Regions from separate parts of the Enterobacter asburiae genome, predicted to be linked through region 1. Evidence: predicted binding sites of a transcription regulator. Region 1 holds the regulator's gene; each other region holds the start of a gene.
What was found. Region 1 encodes PhoB, which activates phosphate uptake and scavenging genes when phosphate is short. Its sites were predicted from a motif close to CTGTCATAAAACTGNCNNAT; they were not measured.
Positions count from the first base shown of each region.

Region 2: a site for PhoB is predicted at 2,145-2,164, ahead of kdgR (DNA-binding transcriptional regulator KdgR). Genes of this name have one in related genera too.
Region 3: a site for PhoB is predicted at 1,780-1,799, ahead of phnC (phosphonate ABC transporter ATP-binding protein). Genes of this name have one in related genera too.

Region 1 is NZ_CP011863.1:65,027-70,412, reverse strand. Features, by position in the region: gene brnQ (branched-chain amino acid transporter carrier protein BrnQ) at 1-377, opposite strand, end outside; gene phoR (phosphate regulon sensor histidine kinase PhoR) at 787-2,082, opposite strand; gene phoB (phosphate response regulator transcription factor PhoB) at 2,104-2,793, opposite strand; gene sbcD (exonuclease subunit SbcD) at 2,981-4,186, shown strand; gene sbcC (exonuclease subunit SbcC) at 4,183-5,386, shown strand, end outside.
Region 2 is NZ_CP011863.1:1,830,627-1,836,012, forward strand. Features, by position in the region: gene ACJ69_RS08945 (MBL fold metallo-hydrolase) at 1-260, opposite strand, end outside; gene ACJ69_RS08950 (YebO family protein) at 284-574, opposite strand; gene mgrB (PhoP/PhoQ regulator MgrB) at 649-792, opposite strand; gene ACJ69_RS08960 (YobH family protein) at 954-1,193, shown strand; gene kdgR (DNA-binding transcriptional regulator KdgR) at 1,262-2,053, opposite strand; gene ACJ69_RS08970 (MFS transporter) at 2,233-3,606, shown strand; gene htpX (protease HtpX) at 3,657-4,538, opposite strand; gene prc (carboxy terminal-processing peptidase) at 4,732-5,386, opposite strand, start outside.
Region 3 is NZ_CP011863.1:3,156,319-3,161,704, reverse strand. Features, by position in the region: gene phnD (phosphonate ABC transporter substrate-binding protein) at 1-879, opposite strand, end outside; gene phnC (phosphonate ABC transporter ATP-binding protein) at 904-1,692, opposite strand; gene yjdN (VOC family metalloprotein YjdN) at 1,829-2,266, opposite strand; gene ACJ69_RS15265 (zinc ribbon domain-containing protein YjdM) at 2,347-2,682, opposite strand; gene crfC (clamp-binding protein CrfC) at 3,278-5,386, shown strand, end outside.

The DNA of each region.
Region 1 (5,386 bases):
CTGTAGATAAACAGCGGCATCGCACCGTCACCGGTCAGGGGAGCAATACCCACTTCGAAGGACACGGTTGCCGTACGCGGGGTCGCAAACAGCGGGCCAACGGCGAGATAGCAGACGGTTGCCAGCAGAACGCCCGCCACTTTGCCAATCGGGGTGCTGAGGCTATCCACGCCACCGCCGACTTTAGCCAGCGCGACAACGGTCAGAACCGGCAGACCCACGGCAGTAATCAGGAAACCAAACGCGGCGGTCCAGACGTGTTCACCCGCCTGAAGGCCAACCATTGGAGGGAAAATGATGTTGCCTGCGCCAACGAACAGCGCAAATGTCATAAAGCCCAGCGCGATGATGTCACGCGATTTTAAGTGATGGGTCATAAAACCTTACTGCCTGTGGATGTGGTGTTGAAAATATTGAGATTTTCGATATCCCAGACGGGACGATACAGCCGAAAATTTGCTCAATTTCAGCGGGAAATGCTCCCGTCCTGGCGTGGAGAAGAATAGTTTTTCGATTTACCACGCAAATACAGTCGGTCTGACAGTATCTGGGGCGCAATTTAAACGCTTATAACGTTTAAAGGCAAGGTGGGATCGTAAAACCAGAACAATATGCCAGCATGAAAATGCACGTTAGAATAATACGCTATTTATAAGAAAAACCCATGGCTAATCATGCGAACAAAAAACAGTCAGCCGTATAAAATTCATCCGCGTTTCGCTTGACTGCAAAGCAAACGGGCCAGCAGACGCTGACCCGTGGAAAGGTAAAATGACACGCCTGCCGTCAGGCTATTTTTTTGGCAATTAATCGTTCCGGAATAACGAAACTGAAGCGGGTTCCTTTACCCAGCGTGCTCTGAATATCGAGACGGCTTTCATGGTGATTCACCGCGTGTTTAACAATCGCCAGCCCCAGGCCGCTTCCGCCTGTCTGCCGGGATCGCGCTTTATCCACACGGTAAAAGCGCTCGGTCAGGCGCGGAATATGCTCAGGCGCGATCCCCGGCCCGTCGTCTTCCACGCTAAACTCCGCCCCCGTTGGGGCATGGTGCCAGCGCACCACGATATTCGTCCCCTCCGGTGTATGATTCACCGCGTTATACACCAGGTTGGAAATGGCGCTACGCAGTTCATCTTCGCTGCCCAGCACCTTCAGCGTATTGTCGACCTCAAAGGTCAGGTGATGCTTTTTGTGGCTTAACGTCTGCGCTTCACGCTCAACGACCCGCAGCATCATCGGGACATCAATGGTGTCATTTAGCGCGAGCGTCGGCGCCGCTTCAATCTTCGAGAGCGTCAGCAGCTGCTTGACCAGCCCTTCCATCCGGTGCGTTTGCTCGCGCATGGTGTGCAGCGCTTTTTCACGCGGCGCGCCTTCAAGCGTTTGCTCCTGCATCATCTCCAGGTAGCCCTGAAGCACGGTCAGCGGGGTACGTAGTTCGTGACTGACGTTGGCGAAGAAGTTGCGACGCGCCCCTTCCAGCTGGTGCATCTGGGTAACATCGCGCGCCACCATCAGCCACTGCTTATCGCTGTAGGGCATCACGCGGATTTCCAGATGGCGACCATTATTGAGCTTCAGATTATGCGGGCGGGTAAAATCACGCTTTTTCAGATACAGCGTGAACTCGGGATAGCGCAGAAGGTTGAGGATATTCTGGCCATTGTCGTCGGGCCAGCGCAGGCCCAGCAGCTGTTGCGCAAGGCCGTTACACCAGAAGATTGTCCCTTCTTCGGTTGTCAGAATAACGGCATCCGGCAGCGACTCTGCACCGCTGCGAAAACGCTTAATCAGGCTTCCCAGCTCGCGGCGACGCTTTTTATTACGCATCTGCATCTGATGCAGACCGTACAGCAGCGGCTCCCAGCTGCCGCTTCCCGGCGGCGGCGTCATACTTCGGTCAACCCACAGCCACCACGAGAGGCGCAGCAGGTTCCAGAAATGCCAGATCAGCAGCCCGGTGACCGACGCCAGCAGAAACCACGGCAGGTGTCCAAGAAAGGCCCCCAGAAGGAAGGCCGGAATACAGCATAAGATCAGTTCAAAGACGAGCCTTTTCCATGACAGACGTTCCAGCACGCGTCACACTCCTGTCATTGTTCAGAAACGGGTAGAAAAACGATAACCCGTGCCGCGGACCGTCTGCACCATGCGATCGTGGCCGCTCAGTTCCAGTGCTTTTCGCAGGCGGCGAATATGTACGTCAACCGTCCGGTCTTCGACATACACGTTAGTTCCCCAGACGTTATTCAGCAACTGCTCGCGGCTGTACACGCGTTCCGGGTGGGTCATAAAGAAGTGCAGGAGTTTAAATTCGGTAGGCCCCATGTCGAGAGGATTTTCACCGGTCATCACGCGGTGTGAGGTGGGGTCAAGGCTCAGCCCCTGCATCTCAATCACCTCTTCCACCGCCATCGGCGAAATACGGCGCATCACGGCTTTAATGCGGGCAACCAGCTCTTTTGGGGAAAACGGTTTAGTAATGTAATCGTCCGCGCCGGTCTCCAGACCGCGAACGCGATCCTCTTCTTCTCCGCGCGCCGTGAGCATCACAACCGGGATGTCGCGGGTCAGCGCCTCACGCTTCAGGTGTTTGATAAACTGCAGTCCGGAGCCGCCGGGCAACATCCAGTCCAGCAGAATCAGATCGGGCCAGGGTTCATTCAACTGGTTCACTGCGCTGTCATAATCTTCCGCTTCAACCGGCTGGAAGCCGTTTTGCTCGAGCACGAAGCACACCATTTCACGAATTGGAGCTTCATCTTCTACGACCAGAATACGTCTCGCCATACTTTGCCCTGTCTTATCTTATTTAAGTTACAAGTTTGTAATTCGGCGCCATTATGCGTCAGATTTATGACAGATTTATGAAAAACAGTACCACGATAACGGGCAAACTGTTGTTTTATTACAGCGGTTATTTTCCCGTCTCTGAACGTTTATAATCCTGCTTTCTCTTTTTTGCCACGGATCAGCTATGCGCATACTTCACACCTCGGACTGGCATCTGGGTCAAAATTTTTACAGCAAAAGCCGTGCGGCTGAACATGAAGCGTTCCTGAACTGGCTGCTGGAAACGGCCCGGACGCACGAGGTGGACGCGATTATTGTGGCGGGTGACATCTTTGATACCGGCTCGCCCCCCAGCTATGCGCGTGAACTGTACAACCGCTTCGTGGTGAATTTGCAGCAAACCGGCTGTCATCTGGTGATTGTCGCCGGTAACCATGATTCCGTCGCGACGCTCAATGAATCCCGCGACATCCTGGCATTTCTCAATACCACCGTCGTCGCCAGCGCCGGGCACGCCCCGCAGATCCTGAAAAAACGCGACGGCACGCCGGGGGCGGTGCTGTGCCCCATTCCGTTTTTGCGCCCGCGCGACATCGTGCAAAGCCAGGCGGGGCTGTCGGGTGCGGAAAAGCAGCAGCATTTATTACAGGCCATCACCGACTATTATCACCAGCAGCACGCCGATGCCTGCGCCCTGCGCGGCGACCAGCCGATTCCAGTGATTGCGACCGGCCATCTCACCACCGTCGGGGCCAGTAAAAGTGACGCCGTACGTGAGATCTATATCGGCACGCTGGACGCCTTTCCGGCGCAAAACTTCCCGCCAGCCGACTACATTGCGCTCGGACACATTCACCGGGCGCAGATCGTCGGCGGCAGCGAGCACATCCGCTACTGCGGTTCGCCAATTTCGCTCAGCTTTGACGAAACGGGCAAGGCCAAGTCCGTCCATCTGGTGAGCTTCTCCGAAGGGAAACTTCACGCCGTCGAGACGCTGGCGGTGCCTGTCACCCAGCCGCTGGCGGTGCTGAAGGGCGATCTCGACACCATTACCGCCCAGCTTGAGCAGTGGCGCGGCGCGACGCTTAACCCGCCCGTCTGGCTGGATATCGAAATCACCACCGATGACTACCTGCACGATATGCAGCGTAAAATTCAGGCGCTGACGGAAGATTTGCCCGTCGAAGTCTTACTGGTACGCCGCAGCCGCGAGCAGCGCGAGAAAATTCTGTTAAGCGCGCAACGCGAAACGCTCAGTGAGCTTCGGGTTGAAGAAGTGTTTGAACGCAGGCTCTCGCAGGAGGAAATTGACGACGCGAAGCGTGCAAGACTCAGCGAACTGTTCAGCCATACCCTGCATGCGCTCAATGATGAGGAAGAAAACGCATGAAAATTTTGAGCCTGCGCCTGAAAAACCTCAACTCCCTCAAGGGCGAGTGGAAAATTGACTTTACCGCGGAGCCGTTTGCCAGCAACGGTCTGTTTGCCATCACCGGTGCGACCGGGGCAGGCAAAACCACCCTGCTCGACGCCATCTGTCTGGCGCTTTATCACGAAACGCCGCGACTGCAGAAGGTTTCTCAGGCGCAAAACGACCTGATGACGCGCGACACCGCCGAGTGCCTGGCGGAAGTGGAGTTCGAGGTAAAAGGCACCGCCTATCGCGCCTTCTGGAGCCAGAACCGGGCGCGCAACCAGCCGGACGGGAACCTGCAGGCGCCGCGCGTGGAGCTGGCGCGCTGTGAAGATGGCAAAATCCTGGCCGATAAAGTGACGGATAAACTGGAGCAAACCGCCGCGCTCACCGGGCTGGACTATGGCCGCTTTACCCGCTCCATGCTGCTCTCACAGGGGCAGTTTGCCGCCTTCCTCAATGCCAAGCCGAGCGATCGCGCCGAGCTGCTGGAGGAGCTGACCGGCACAGAGATCTACGGCCAGATTTCCGCCATGGTGTTTGAGAAACACAAAGCCGCCCGCAGCGTGCTTGAAAAATGCGAGGCGCAGGCGGCGGGCGTCGTGCTGTTGAGCGAAGAGCAACAGCAGCAGTTGCAGCAAAGTTTGCAGGCACTTACTGACGAAGAGAAAACTCTGCTGGTTCAGCAGCAAAGCCAGCAGAAAGATTTTCAGTGGCTTACGCGCCATGATGAGCTCGTGCTTGAGCAACAGCGCGTCACCGCGATGCAGCAGCAGGCGCAGCAGGCGCTGACGAACGCTGCGCCAGAGCTGGCAAAGCTCCAGCTTGCTCTGCCTGCCGCCCAGCTTCGACCGCTTTGGGAGCATCAGCAGGAGCAAACCGCTCGCCTGACGCAAACCCAGCAGCGAATTATCGAAGTAAATACTCGCTTACAAGCCAAAACCGCGCTGCGCGCGCGGATCCGTCATACCGCCCAGCGGAATCATCAGCAGCTTCAGACCGAACTGACGGCGCTGGCGCAGTGGCTGGCGGAGCACGAGCGCTATCGCCTGCTGGGGCAGGAGATTGCCGGCTGGCGTGCTCAGTTCTCACAGCTTAACCGCGATAAAACGCAGTTAGCCTCGCTTGCTGCGAAGATGAGTGAATTACGCAACAGGCTGGCCGAGATGCCGGAAA
Region 2 (5,386 bases), 1.8 Mb from region 1:
TCCAGCTGCAGCATTACGCTCGCGTGTCCCAGCCACCATACCCCATCTTCATGAGGTTGCGTAAGCTCAACCGGTTGCCACCACTGTTGGATAAAGTCTTCATAGCCCAGCGCGGGTGGCTTCGGTAAACCGGCCTCTTTACGCGCTTTACGCCAGCGGTCAAGATCGCCGGGTTGATGTCCGACAGGATCGGTATTACGAAAACCGTTCGGGGTGTGATGTTTCAGGGAGGGGTCATACCAGGGATTTTTCCAGACCACAGCCACCTCCCAGCATAAAAAGATTAACGCTCAGCCACCAGGCGGATAAAGTCGTCTTCGTCTTTGCTATCTTCAGCGACCGCGTCTTTCGGCGCGTCTTTCTCTTCCGGTTCGTTAGCCTCACACAGACGGCGTAGCAGCGCATTCTGACGTTTTTGCTGATCGAGCAGCGCTTCCAGCAGTTCAATCTGCTCGTTAGTACGGGAACTGGCGCGGTTCACGAAAAACCAAATGACCAGGCCCACAAGCAGAACAACCAAAGAAATCATCAGGGATGCCATATTCAGCAGCCCTGAATTCAGTAACTCACCCATTTCACCACCTCAATAAAAACGTCTATTTTACCACTGGCGCGAAGGAAGGAAATCACCTTGAGAAAAAATGCGTATTACCACGGAATAAACTTATTGATTGCGCAAACGCCGCTAAAAAACTGTACATCCTGATCGCACATCACATTGATCGTCTGCGTCCATAACACCACGCACGCTATCAGCACGATAATCAGAATTACCCAGCGTATTTTTTTCACTCCACACTCCGTCTAAAAACCTGATGTAACGAGGTTATCACGCTTATCTTAAACAAGGACTAACTGTACCGCCATCGCACTTTTTTCAGAATCCTGCACTTGTTTCATCGTGTAAACCGTTTAGGCTAGCTTTATGATAACAACGACAAAAGAGGTTAATGATGCGCTTAATCATTCGAACAATTATTGCGCTGGCCATCGTCTGGATTGGCCTTCTGCTTACGGGTTATGGCGTGCTTGTGGGAAGCACCGAAAACGCAGCCGGGTTAGGGATTCAATTTAAATATTTAACAGCACAGGGCGTGAGCACTGCGCAATATTTGCATACTGACAGCGGGATCGTTGGCTTGACCAACTGTCCGGTCCTGCGAAAGACATCCGTCGTGATTGATAATGGCTAATCAGCCGGTGACATGACTGATATAAAAAACGCCGCAACAGATGCGGCGTTTTTTTATGCGAGCAGAGATTAAAACGGGTAGTCGTGATAACCCATTTGTTCAGAAATCTTACGTGCGGCAGTGTGCAGAATAGCCACATACTCATGCAGGCGCTCTTCGGAGAAGCGTAAGGTTGGGAAGGAGATACTTAAGCCCGCGATTACTACGCCAAAGCGGTCAAACACCGGAACGCCGATGCAGCGCAGCCCTTCTTCCTGCTCTTCGTTATCTTCGCCATACCCCTGCTCGCGTACGCAATCGAGCACCGTTAACAGCGCGTCAGTGCTGGTAATGGTTCGTGAAGTACTTTGCTTGTATTCCACGCCTTCAAGGATCTGCTTCACTTCTTCACGATCGCGCCACGCCAGCAGAACCTTACCAATCGCGGTGCTGTAGAGCGGGTTGCGACGACCAATGCGCGAGTACATGCGCAGATTGTACATGGAGTCGATTTTATGGATGTAAACAATGCTGTCTTCATCCAGCGCACCGAGATGGATGGTCTCTTTGGTCAGGCGAGAGATTTCACGCATCTGAATATCGGCGCTGCGGATCAGGTCAACATTTTGTAGCGCACGGGCGCCCAGCTCAAACAACTTCAGCGTCAGAGAGTATTTTTCAGATTCGCCTTCCTGGGCAACGTAGCCCAGCGACTTCATGGTTTGCAAAAAGCGATATACGGTGCTTTTAGACATCATCACGCGCTGCGACAACTCTGTAATACCTATTTCACGCTCTTCCCCCAGCGCCTGTAAGATGCCAAACACCTTCAGCACGGAAGAAACAGAATCTGGCTGTTTATCCAAATCCGCAATAGCCATTTACCACCTCATAGAGAGTGTTTTATAAAAATCAGAACCGGTTTTTATTATAAGTTCCCGTCATGTCACCTGCAATCAATCCACGTTTACTTCGTTACAAATCTGCGACATATCGCAGCTGTAACAATGCTAAAATAGTTACCCTGAGAATAATTTCACGCTGAGCTTTTTTAATCCTAATGGAAAAGACCCTTTCCGATGGCCTGCCTTTACCCCAGCGGTATGGCGCTATAGCGACCATCATTATCGGTATCTCAATGGCCGTCCTTGACGGCGCAATTGCGAACGTTGCCCTGCCAACCATCGCCAGCGACCTGCATGCCTCTCCCGCCAGTTCGATATGGATCGTTAACGCCTATCAGATTGCGATTGTGGTTTCCCTGCTCTCGTTCTCTTTCCTGGGCGATATGTTCGGTTACCGTCGGGTGTATCAGTGCGGTCTGGTGGTTTTCACCTTCACGTCCTTGCTATGCGCCCTTTCAGATTCACTGCATACCCTGACGCTTGCCCGCATCGCGCAGGGTTTTGGCGGCGCGGCGCTCATGAGCGTAAACACGGCGTTGATCCGCTTAATTTATCCGCAGCGTCATCTGGGGCGCGGCATGGGGATAAACTCGTTTATTGTCGCCGTCTCTTCCGCCGCCGGGCCAACTATTGCGGCGGCGATCCTTTCCGTTGCGTCATGGCAATGGCTGTTTGCTATTAACGTGCCGCTGGGCATTGTCGCTATATTCTTTGCCCTGCGCTTTCTTCCCGCTAACGGCCCTAAAAGCACCATGCCGCGATTCGATGTGGCGAGTGCGGTGATGAATGCCCTGACCTTTGGCCTGCTGATTACGGCGCTGAGCGGCTTTGCGCAGGGACAGTCTCTGATGCTTACCGCCGCGGAGCTCATCGCCCTGCTGGCGATCGGCTTCTTCTTTGTTCGCCGCCAGCTCACTCTCCCTGTGCCTTTACTGCCGGTCGATCTGCTGCGTATTCCCCTCTTTTCCCTCTCCATTTGCACGTCTGTCTGCTCGTTCTGCGCCCAAATGCTGGCTCTGGTTTCTCTGCCCTTCTTTCTGCAGAGCGTGGTCGGCCGTTCAGAAGTGGAGACCGGCCTGCTGTTAACCCCCTGGCCGCTGGCGACCATGGTGATGGCGCCGCTGGCAGGTTACTTAATTGAACGCGTCCATGCCGGTTTCCTGGGAGCATTGGGGCTTGCGGTGATGGCGACAGGCCTTTTCGCGCTGGCACTGCTACCGTCCTCGCCAACCGATCTGGACATCATCTGGCGCATGATCCTGTGCGGCGCAGGGTTTGGCCTGTTCCAGTCCCCTAACAATCACACCATCATCACCTCCGCGCCGCGCCATCGCAGCGGAGGTGCCAGCGGCATGCTGGGAACCGCTCGCCTTCTGGGGCAAAGCAGCGGCGCGGCGCTGGTCGCCCTGATGTTTAACCTCGCCGGGCAAAACGGCAACCATGTTGCGCTTCTCACCGCAGGTGCCCTTGCCTCGCTCGCGGCGGTCGTCAGCGGCCTGCGTGTGACCCAGCCCAGGGTTCAGGCATAAAAAAAGCCGGGCGGAGAGTTCTCCTGCCCGGCTTATTAGGGTTCTTAGCGTTACTTCAGGTATTCCCCACTGCGCAGCGCTTCGATACGTTTATCCAGCGGCGGGTGAGACATAAACAGCTCGCTCAGCGATTTGGATTTACCGTTAATGCAGAAGGCCATCATGCTGTTCGCTTCCTGCGGCTCATAGCTGGTTTTCAGACGCTGCAGCGCGGCAATCATCTTCTCACGACCAACCAGCTTCGCCGAGCCGGCATCCGCGTGGAATTCACGGTGGCGGGAGAACCACATGGTGATGATGCTGGCCAGAATACCGAATACCAGTTCCAGAACCATCGAAACGGCGAAGTAGATCAGCGGGTTGCCGTTGCTCTCTTCACCTTCGTCACGGTTTCCGCCCATAAAGCCTGCCGCGATCTGCGCCAGAATACGGGAGATGAAGATCACGAAGGTGTTCACCACGCCCTGAATCAGGGTCATGGTCACCATGTCACCGTTGGCGATATGGCTGATTTCGTGAGCAATAACCGCTTCGGCTTCGTCACGACTCATGTTCTGCAGCAATCCGGTGCTGACGGCAACCAGTGACGCATCGCGACGGGCGCCCGTGGCGAAAGCGTTGATGTCCGGGGCATGGTAAATCGCCACCTGCGGCATGGCGATCCCGGCCTGACGGGATTGCTGAGCCACCGTATTCATCAGCCACTGTTCCATATCGTTACGCGGCTGTTCAATAACCTCACCACCCACCGATTTCAGTGCCATCCACTTCGACATCAGCAGGGAGATGAACGAGCCACCAAAACCAAACAGCAGCGCCATAATCAACAGACCCTGAACGCTGCTCGACTGAATTCCTGTCAGGCTTAGCACGAGCCCGAAAACCACCATGACCGCCAGGTTGGTGAGCAGGAAGAGCGCGATTCGCATCATAATTTTCTTTTTACCTCAGTTTAACAAAACGCACTATGCGATTACCCACATCGTATGGGTATTGCGTCTATTTTCAAGCATCCGGCGGGCGTAAGTCACCAGAAAGACACAACTTTACACAATTGGAAATCTGGCTGACGGAAGGATGCAGAACAAAAAGAAACAGGCACAATTTCTTGTGCCTGTTGGGAGGTTATTTTGCCGGAGCGGGCTGTACGGCTGGTTTCTCTTTTTCCTGATTCGCCAGGTCGAGAGCAATATGCACCGTCTCGTCCAGATACGGATCCGGCTCATGGTAATCTTTTGGCAGATCGTCCAGTTTCTTGAGCAGAGGCTTGCCTTCGCGCTTGAAGCGATCGTTGATACGCGCCAGGCGGGTTGCATCGTCTTCGTTGTTCTCTTTCTCACGCTGTGCGTAGTTCAGAGAAACGATATTCCGCTTATCTTTCAGGGCATTGAATCGTGCAATGTCCTTCATGATGTACTGGAACTCCGGATCTTTCGCGATGCGGTCGTTATGCGCTTTCAGCAGTTCTGGGCCAAATTGCGTCATATCACCCGCTTTCACGTAGGTCGCGGCATTGATGCTGTCCCACGGCAAGGCGTTATCTTCAAACTTCTCGCCGGTTTCCGTCTCTTCTGTGCCTGTCGGCATCATGATGTCCGGCGTTACGCCCTTACGCTGCGTACTGCCGCCGTTCACGCGGTAGAATTTCTGAATGGTGTACTGAACCGAGCCCAGCGCAGGCCATTCCGGACGCAGCATCTGATCGTAAATACGATTCAGAGAGCGATATTGCTGAACGGTGCCTTTTCCGAAGGTTGGCTCACCGACAATCAGCGCGCGG
Region 3 (5,386 bases), 1.6 Mb from region 1:
CTGCATCTCTTTAAACAGCGCCAGCTGACGAATCGGGACCAGCTGCAGGTCGCTTGACGGGCGGAACGGTGCCCAGCCCAGACGCGCCAGGACCGCTTTCTCTTCCGGCGTTTTGCCATAGGTCATAAAGAAGTCGTACACCTTGTCCTTGGTGCTCTCGGAGAGATTTTTACGCCAGACGATCGGGTCGCCCGGGATCAGCGGCGATTTCCAGATAACCTTGATCTCTTTCAGCTTGTCCGGCGCGGAGGTCTTGAGCTTGTCGAGGTTCTCGGTGTTGTTGGTAGCAACGTCCACCTGCTTGTTGGCCACGGCCAGGGCGTTGGTTTCGTGGCTGGCGTTCACCGTGCGTTTGAAGTCGCTGGCGGAGGCGTTGTTTTTGGCGAAGACGTAGTAGCCAGGGACAAGGTAGCCGGAGGTCGAGTTCGGGTCGCCGTTGCCGAAGGTCAGCTCTTTGCGTTTGGCGAGCATGTCGTTGAGGTTGTTGATCGGGCTGTCTTTGTTCACGATCAGCACGCTCCAGTAGCCCGGGGAGCCATCTGCCGCGACGGTCTGGGCAAACACCTGGCCGTTCGCGCGGTCCACCGCTTCCATGGCGGAGAGGTTGCCGTACCAGGCGATGTCCACTTTATTAAAGCGCATCCCCTGGATGATGCCCGCGTAGTCCGGGGCGAAGAAGGCGTTCACTTTGATTCCCAGCTTGGTTTCCATATCTTTCAGGAACGGTTCCCACTGAGGCTTCAGGTTCTGCTGTGATTCCGTCGAAATAATGCCGAAGTTCAGCGCTTTTTCCTGCTCTTGTGCATACGCCGGGCTTAACAGGGTGCTGAGGCTGAACATGCTGGTAAAGGCCAGCGCGGCAACGGCTTTGTAGCTCATGTACTTTCCTCGGATCGGGTTTAATTAAGCAGCCTGCGCGTTCTCTTCGACGCGGTTAATGCTGCGGTAGAGATGGTCAAAACGTTCGTTATCAAACTGATGGCTCGCGCCATCAAAGAACACGTGTCCTTGACGCAGGGCGACAATGCGTTCGCAGTAGCGCAGGGCGTAATCCACCTGATGCAGCGTGACCACCACGGTGATGCCGTCGTTCTGGTTAATGTCGCGCAGGGTTTCCATCACGATGCGGGCGGACTCCGGGTCCAGCGAGGCAATGGGTTCGTCAGCGAGAATGATTTGCGCTTTTTGCATCAGGGCGCGGGCAATCGCCACGCGCTGCTGTTGTCCACCGGACAGGGTGGAGACGCGCTGGTGGGCGAAATGCGCCATGCCGACGCGGGTCAGCGCCTGTAAGGCTTCCTGCTTCTGCGAAGGGGAGAACCAGCGCAGACAGGTGCGCCAGAACGGGGTACTGCCGAGCGCGCCAATCAGCACGTTCTCCAGCACCGTCAGGCGGTTCACCAGGTTGAACTGCTGGAAGATGTAGCCCGTCTGGGCGCGGCTCTTGCGGATATCGCTGGCGAGACGCCCCGCGCGCTGCACGGTATTGCCCAGCAGCTCGACGTGGCTTTCCGGCGTTTTATCGCAGGTGATAAGACCGCTTAAATGACGCAGAAGGGTGGATTTACCGGAACCGGATGGCCCCAGCAGCGCCACCATTTCGCCCTGCTGGACGGTCAGATCAACGGCATGCAGAGCCTTATTGTGATTGAAGGTCTTGCTCAGTTTCTCGACGCGGATGACGGTTTGCATGTGCTGGGCCTCACGATAAATGTGGCCTCATGCTGGCGCATCAATGTGACATTTGGGTTAAGTCTGGGTTGCGGGAGTTTGAAGAGTTGAGGGGAGTTTAATGACAGGCGGAGGCAGACGGCTCTCCGCCAGAAAATTAGTGCTGCTGCTTAACGACGTTAATCATCCACGGCACGCCGTATTTATCGGTGACTTTACCGAAACCGTGTGCCCAGAAGGTTTCCTGCCAGGCCATGTCGATATTCCCGCCCGCGGCGAGGTTGTCAAACCAGCGTTTGCCTTCATTAACGTCCTGGGTATCGAGTACCAGCGTGAAACCCGCGTACTGCGCGTTGCTGCCCGGCGGCATTCCGTCGCTCATCATGATATCGCTGCCCGCAATGCGAACGTTGGAGTGAGCGATAGCCGAATCCGGAAATTGCATACCGGACGGACAGCCTTCATCGCTGTTATCGCTTTTTGGCATTTCGCCGAAGGTGATTTTATAGAGGAGTTCTGCGCCGACGGCTTGCTGGTAGAAAGAAGTAGCTTCTGCACAGTTGCCGGCGAACGAGATGTAGGGACTTAACGGCATAATCTTTACCTCACGTAAGAAAAGCTCGTTAAGTGTAGTTCCCGAAAGCCCGGTAAGCGAAGCGCCACCGGGCGGGTAAATCAGTTCTTTTTCACGAACTCTGATTTCAGCTTCATCGGACCGAAGCCGTCAATTTTGCAGTCGATATTATGATCGCCTTCAACCAGACGGATATTCTTCACTTTGGTGCCAATCTTCAGCATGGAAGAACTGCCTTTCACTTTCAGGTCTTTAATCACGGTTACGCTGTCGCCGTCCGCCAGCAGATTGCCGTTCGCATCTTTGACGACAAGTGCATCAGCATCGTGTGATGGTTCGGCATCATTCCATTCGTGAGCGCATTCCGGGCAGATGAACATGCCATTATCTTCATAGGTGTATTCAGAATTGCATTTTGGGCAGTGTGGGAGTGACATATCGGTATCCTCAAAAAGTGTAAACGCGCTGGAAAGTGCCAGCTAAATGACGGCAGCGTGCCGAAAAAGGCGGCAAGTATAGCGCAAATCCACACGTTTGTCGGTGGCATTGTGAATTAAAAAAATGCAAAAAGCGTATCGGGAGTGACACTTCGTGTCAGTCAGTTAAGCGATGCTTACCTCATTAACACGGTGGGAAGAAATGACGCTAAATATATCGAATATTTTATTGCAGCAAATTGCTACGCTCCTTCATTTCGGATAAGGTGAAGCGACACGTTGTTATTTATCTCCTGACTTCGCTGCCATCCATATCTTTTGGCAGGGGCCTATTACCTCTCTTTTTAGGTGGGTAAATAATGATGATATATCCTGAAGTTTCTTAAAATTGGGCTACGCTTTTTTCCTTTGGCCGTCAGGCCAGAAGGGGAGCTATACACGCCATGCAAGGATAGCGAATTATTTCTGATTATCATCAATCAGTTATATTTCGGCGAACATGTTTTCCACACGTGATCATATAAGCCTGAACAACATAATTAATACCAGTGGCTTAATAAAAGTAATAAATTTGCGTTAAGGAAAGGCTTTTATCATGCACACACAGACCATTTTTGAATTAAGCCAGGAAGCTGAGCGTTTGTTACAGCTCGCCCTGCAAAACCTTGATACGTTGAAATCAATGCCGACTGCGATGCTGGAGAGCACCGCGGCTGCTATTACGGGTGAAAAGAACAACGTTTTACCTTTGCATTTTAGCGCGCGCGGTGTCGAAGCGCAGCAGGCGATGCTGAATAATGAATTACGAAAAATAACCCGGCTGGAAATGGTCCTGGCTATTGTGGGCACCATGAAAGCGGGAAAATCGACCACCATTAATGCGATTGTGGGGACCGAAGTGTTGCCGAACCGCAATCGTCCGATGACGGCGCTCCCTACCCTGATTCGCCACACGCCGGGCCAGAAGGAGCCGGTGCTGCATTTCTCACATGCCTCACCTATTGATGAATTGATCCAACTGCTCCAGAAAAAGCTATGCGATTACGATCGCGGAAAGCTCGCTCAGCATCTGGAAATTGATAAAGACATGAATACGCTGCTGGAGCGCATTGAAAAAGGAGAGGCTTTTGAGAAGCATCACCTGGGCGCGCAGCCGATATTTCATTGTCTGAAAAGCCTCAACGACCTGGTGAGGCTTTCCCAGGCGCTAGGCGTGGAGTTTCCCTTCTCTGAATATGCCGCCATCGAACATATTCCGGTGATTGAAGTGGAGTTTGTGCATCTTGCGGGTCTGGATGCTCACCTCGGACAGCTGACGCTGCTCGATACGCCCGGGCCGAATGAGGCCGGACAGCCGCATCTGCAAAAAATGCTCAGCGAGCAGTTGTCCCGCGCGTCGGCGGTGCTGGCCGTGATGGATTATACCCAGCTTAAATCCATCTCTGATGAAGAAGTCCGCCAGGCCATTTCCGCGGCGGGAAAATCCGTGCCGCTGTATGCCCTGGTCAATAAATTCGATCAGAAAGATCGCAATAGCGATGATGAAGAGCAGATCCGGGCGATGATCTCCGGCACCTTAATGAAAGGCAATATTTCGCCTGGCCAGATCTACCCCGTTTCGTCCATGTGGGCCTATCTGGCAAACCGCGCTCGCTACGAGATGAGTACCCACGGACAGCTGCCGGATCATCAGGAGCAACCCTGGGTGCAGGACTTTGCCGAAGCGGCGCTTGGGCGTCGCTGGCGCACGGCGGACCTGGACGATATCGACCATATTCGTCATTCTGCCGATTTGCTCTGGGAAGATTCGCTTTTCGAACAACCGATACGCAAGCTGATTTACGCCGCCTATGCCAATGCCTCGCTTTACGCGCTGCGTTCGGCCTCGCATAAGCTGCTCAACTACGCACAAAATGCCCGGGAGTACCTCGACTTCCGCTATCAGGGGCTGACGGTTGCCTTTGAGGCGCTGGAACTGAATATCGCACGTCTGGAAGAGGATATGGCGCTTCTCCAGACGCGCCAGAGCGTGGTGAGCGATGAGGTGAAACATGAAGTTGAGGAGGCGCTGAACGCTACCGCGGACTTTATGGGCGCCCAAAAAACCGCGCTTAACCAGGCGATTGGCGAGGTGTTCAGCGCTCAGCATATTCTTGATTTGGCTGGCATCGATCGGCAGAACCCTCACGGTGACGAGCCGCACGAGCTGAAGCAGCTGGTTCTGGACGATGAAGGGAAGGCGCAGATCGCGCTGAGTAAAATCCGCTCCTCCTGCGAACTGGTGATGCTGGATGCACAGACGAAAATCTGCCGGGAGCTGGCGTTACGCTTCGACCAGCTTGAATCTACGCTGGCGCGTTCCCTGAACGAAGCCATGCGCCCCATCGAAACGCGTATTAAAGAGCATCTGAGCCATGCGGGTTTTCGGGCGCGAATCAGTTTCCCGGCGTTTCAGGCTCACCAGCTTAACTTCAACACGCGGGCGCTTTTTAATGATGCAATAGCGCAGGATGACAGCCAGGCAGGCCCGTCATCAGGCGGGAGCAGTATGCGAGAAACGGTCTCTCGCTGGCTCAATAACCCGGGCTGGGGCTGGGATGAGTATGTGGAAACGCGCACGCGATATGTTATCGATATTGCGCAGCTACATGACAAATTTAAGCAACATATTGAGCTGTTTTGTGAACAAATACGTAAAGCTTTG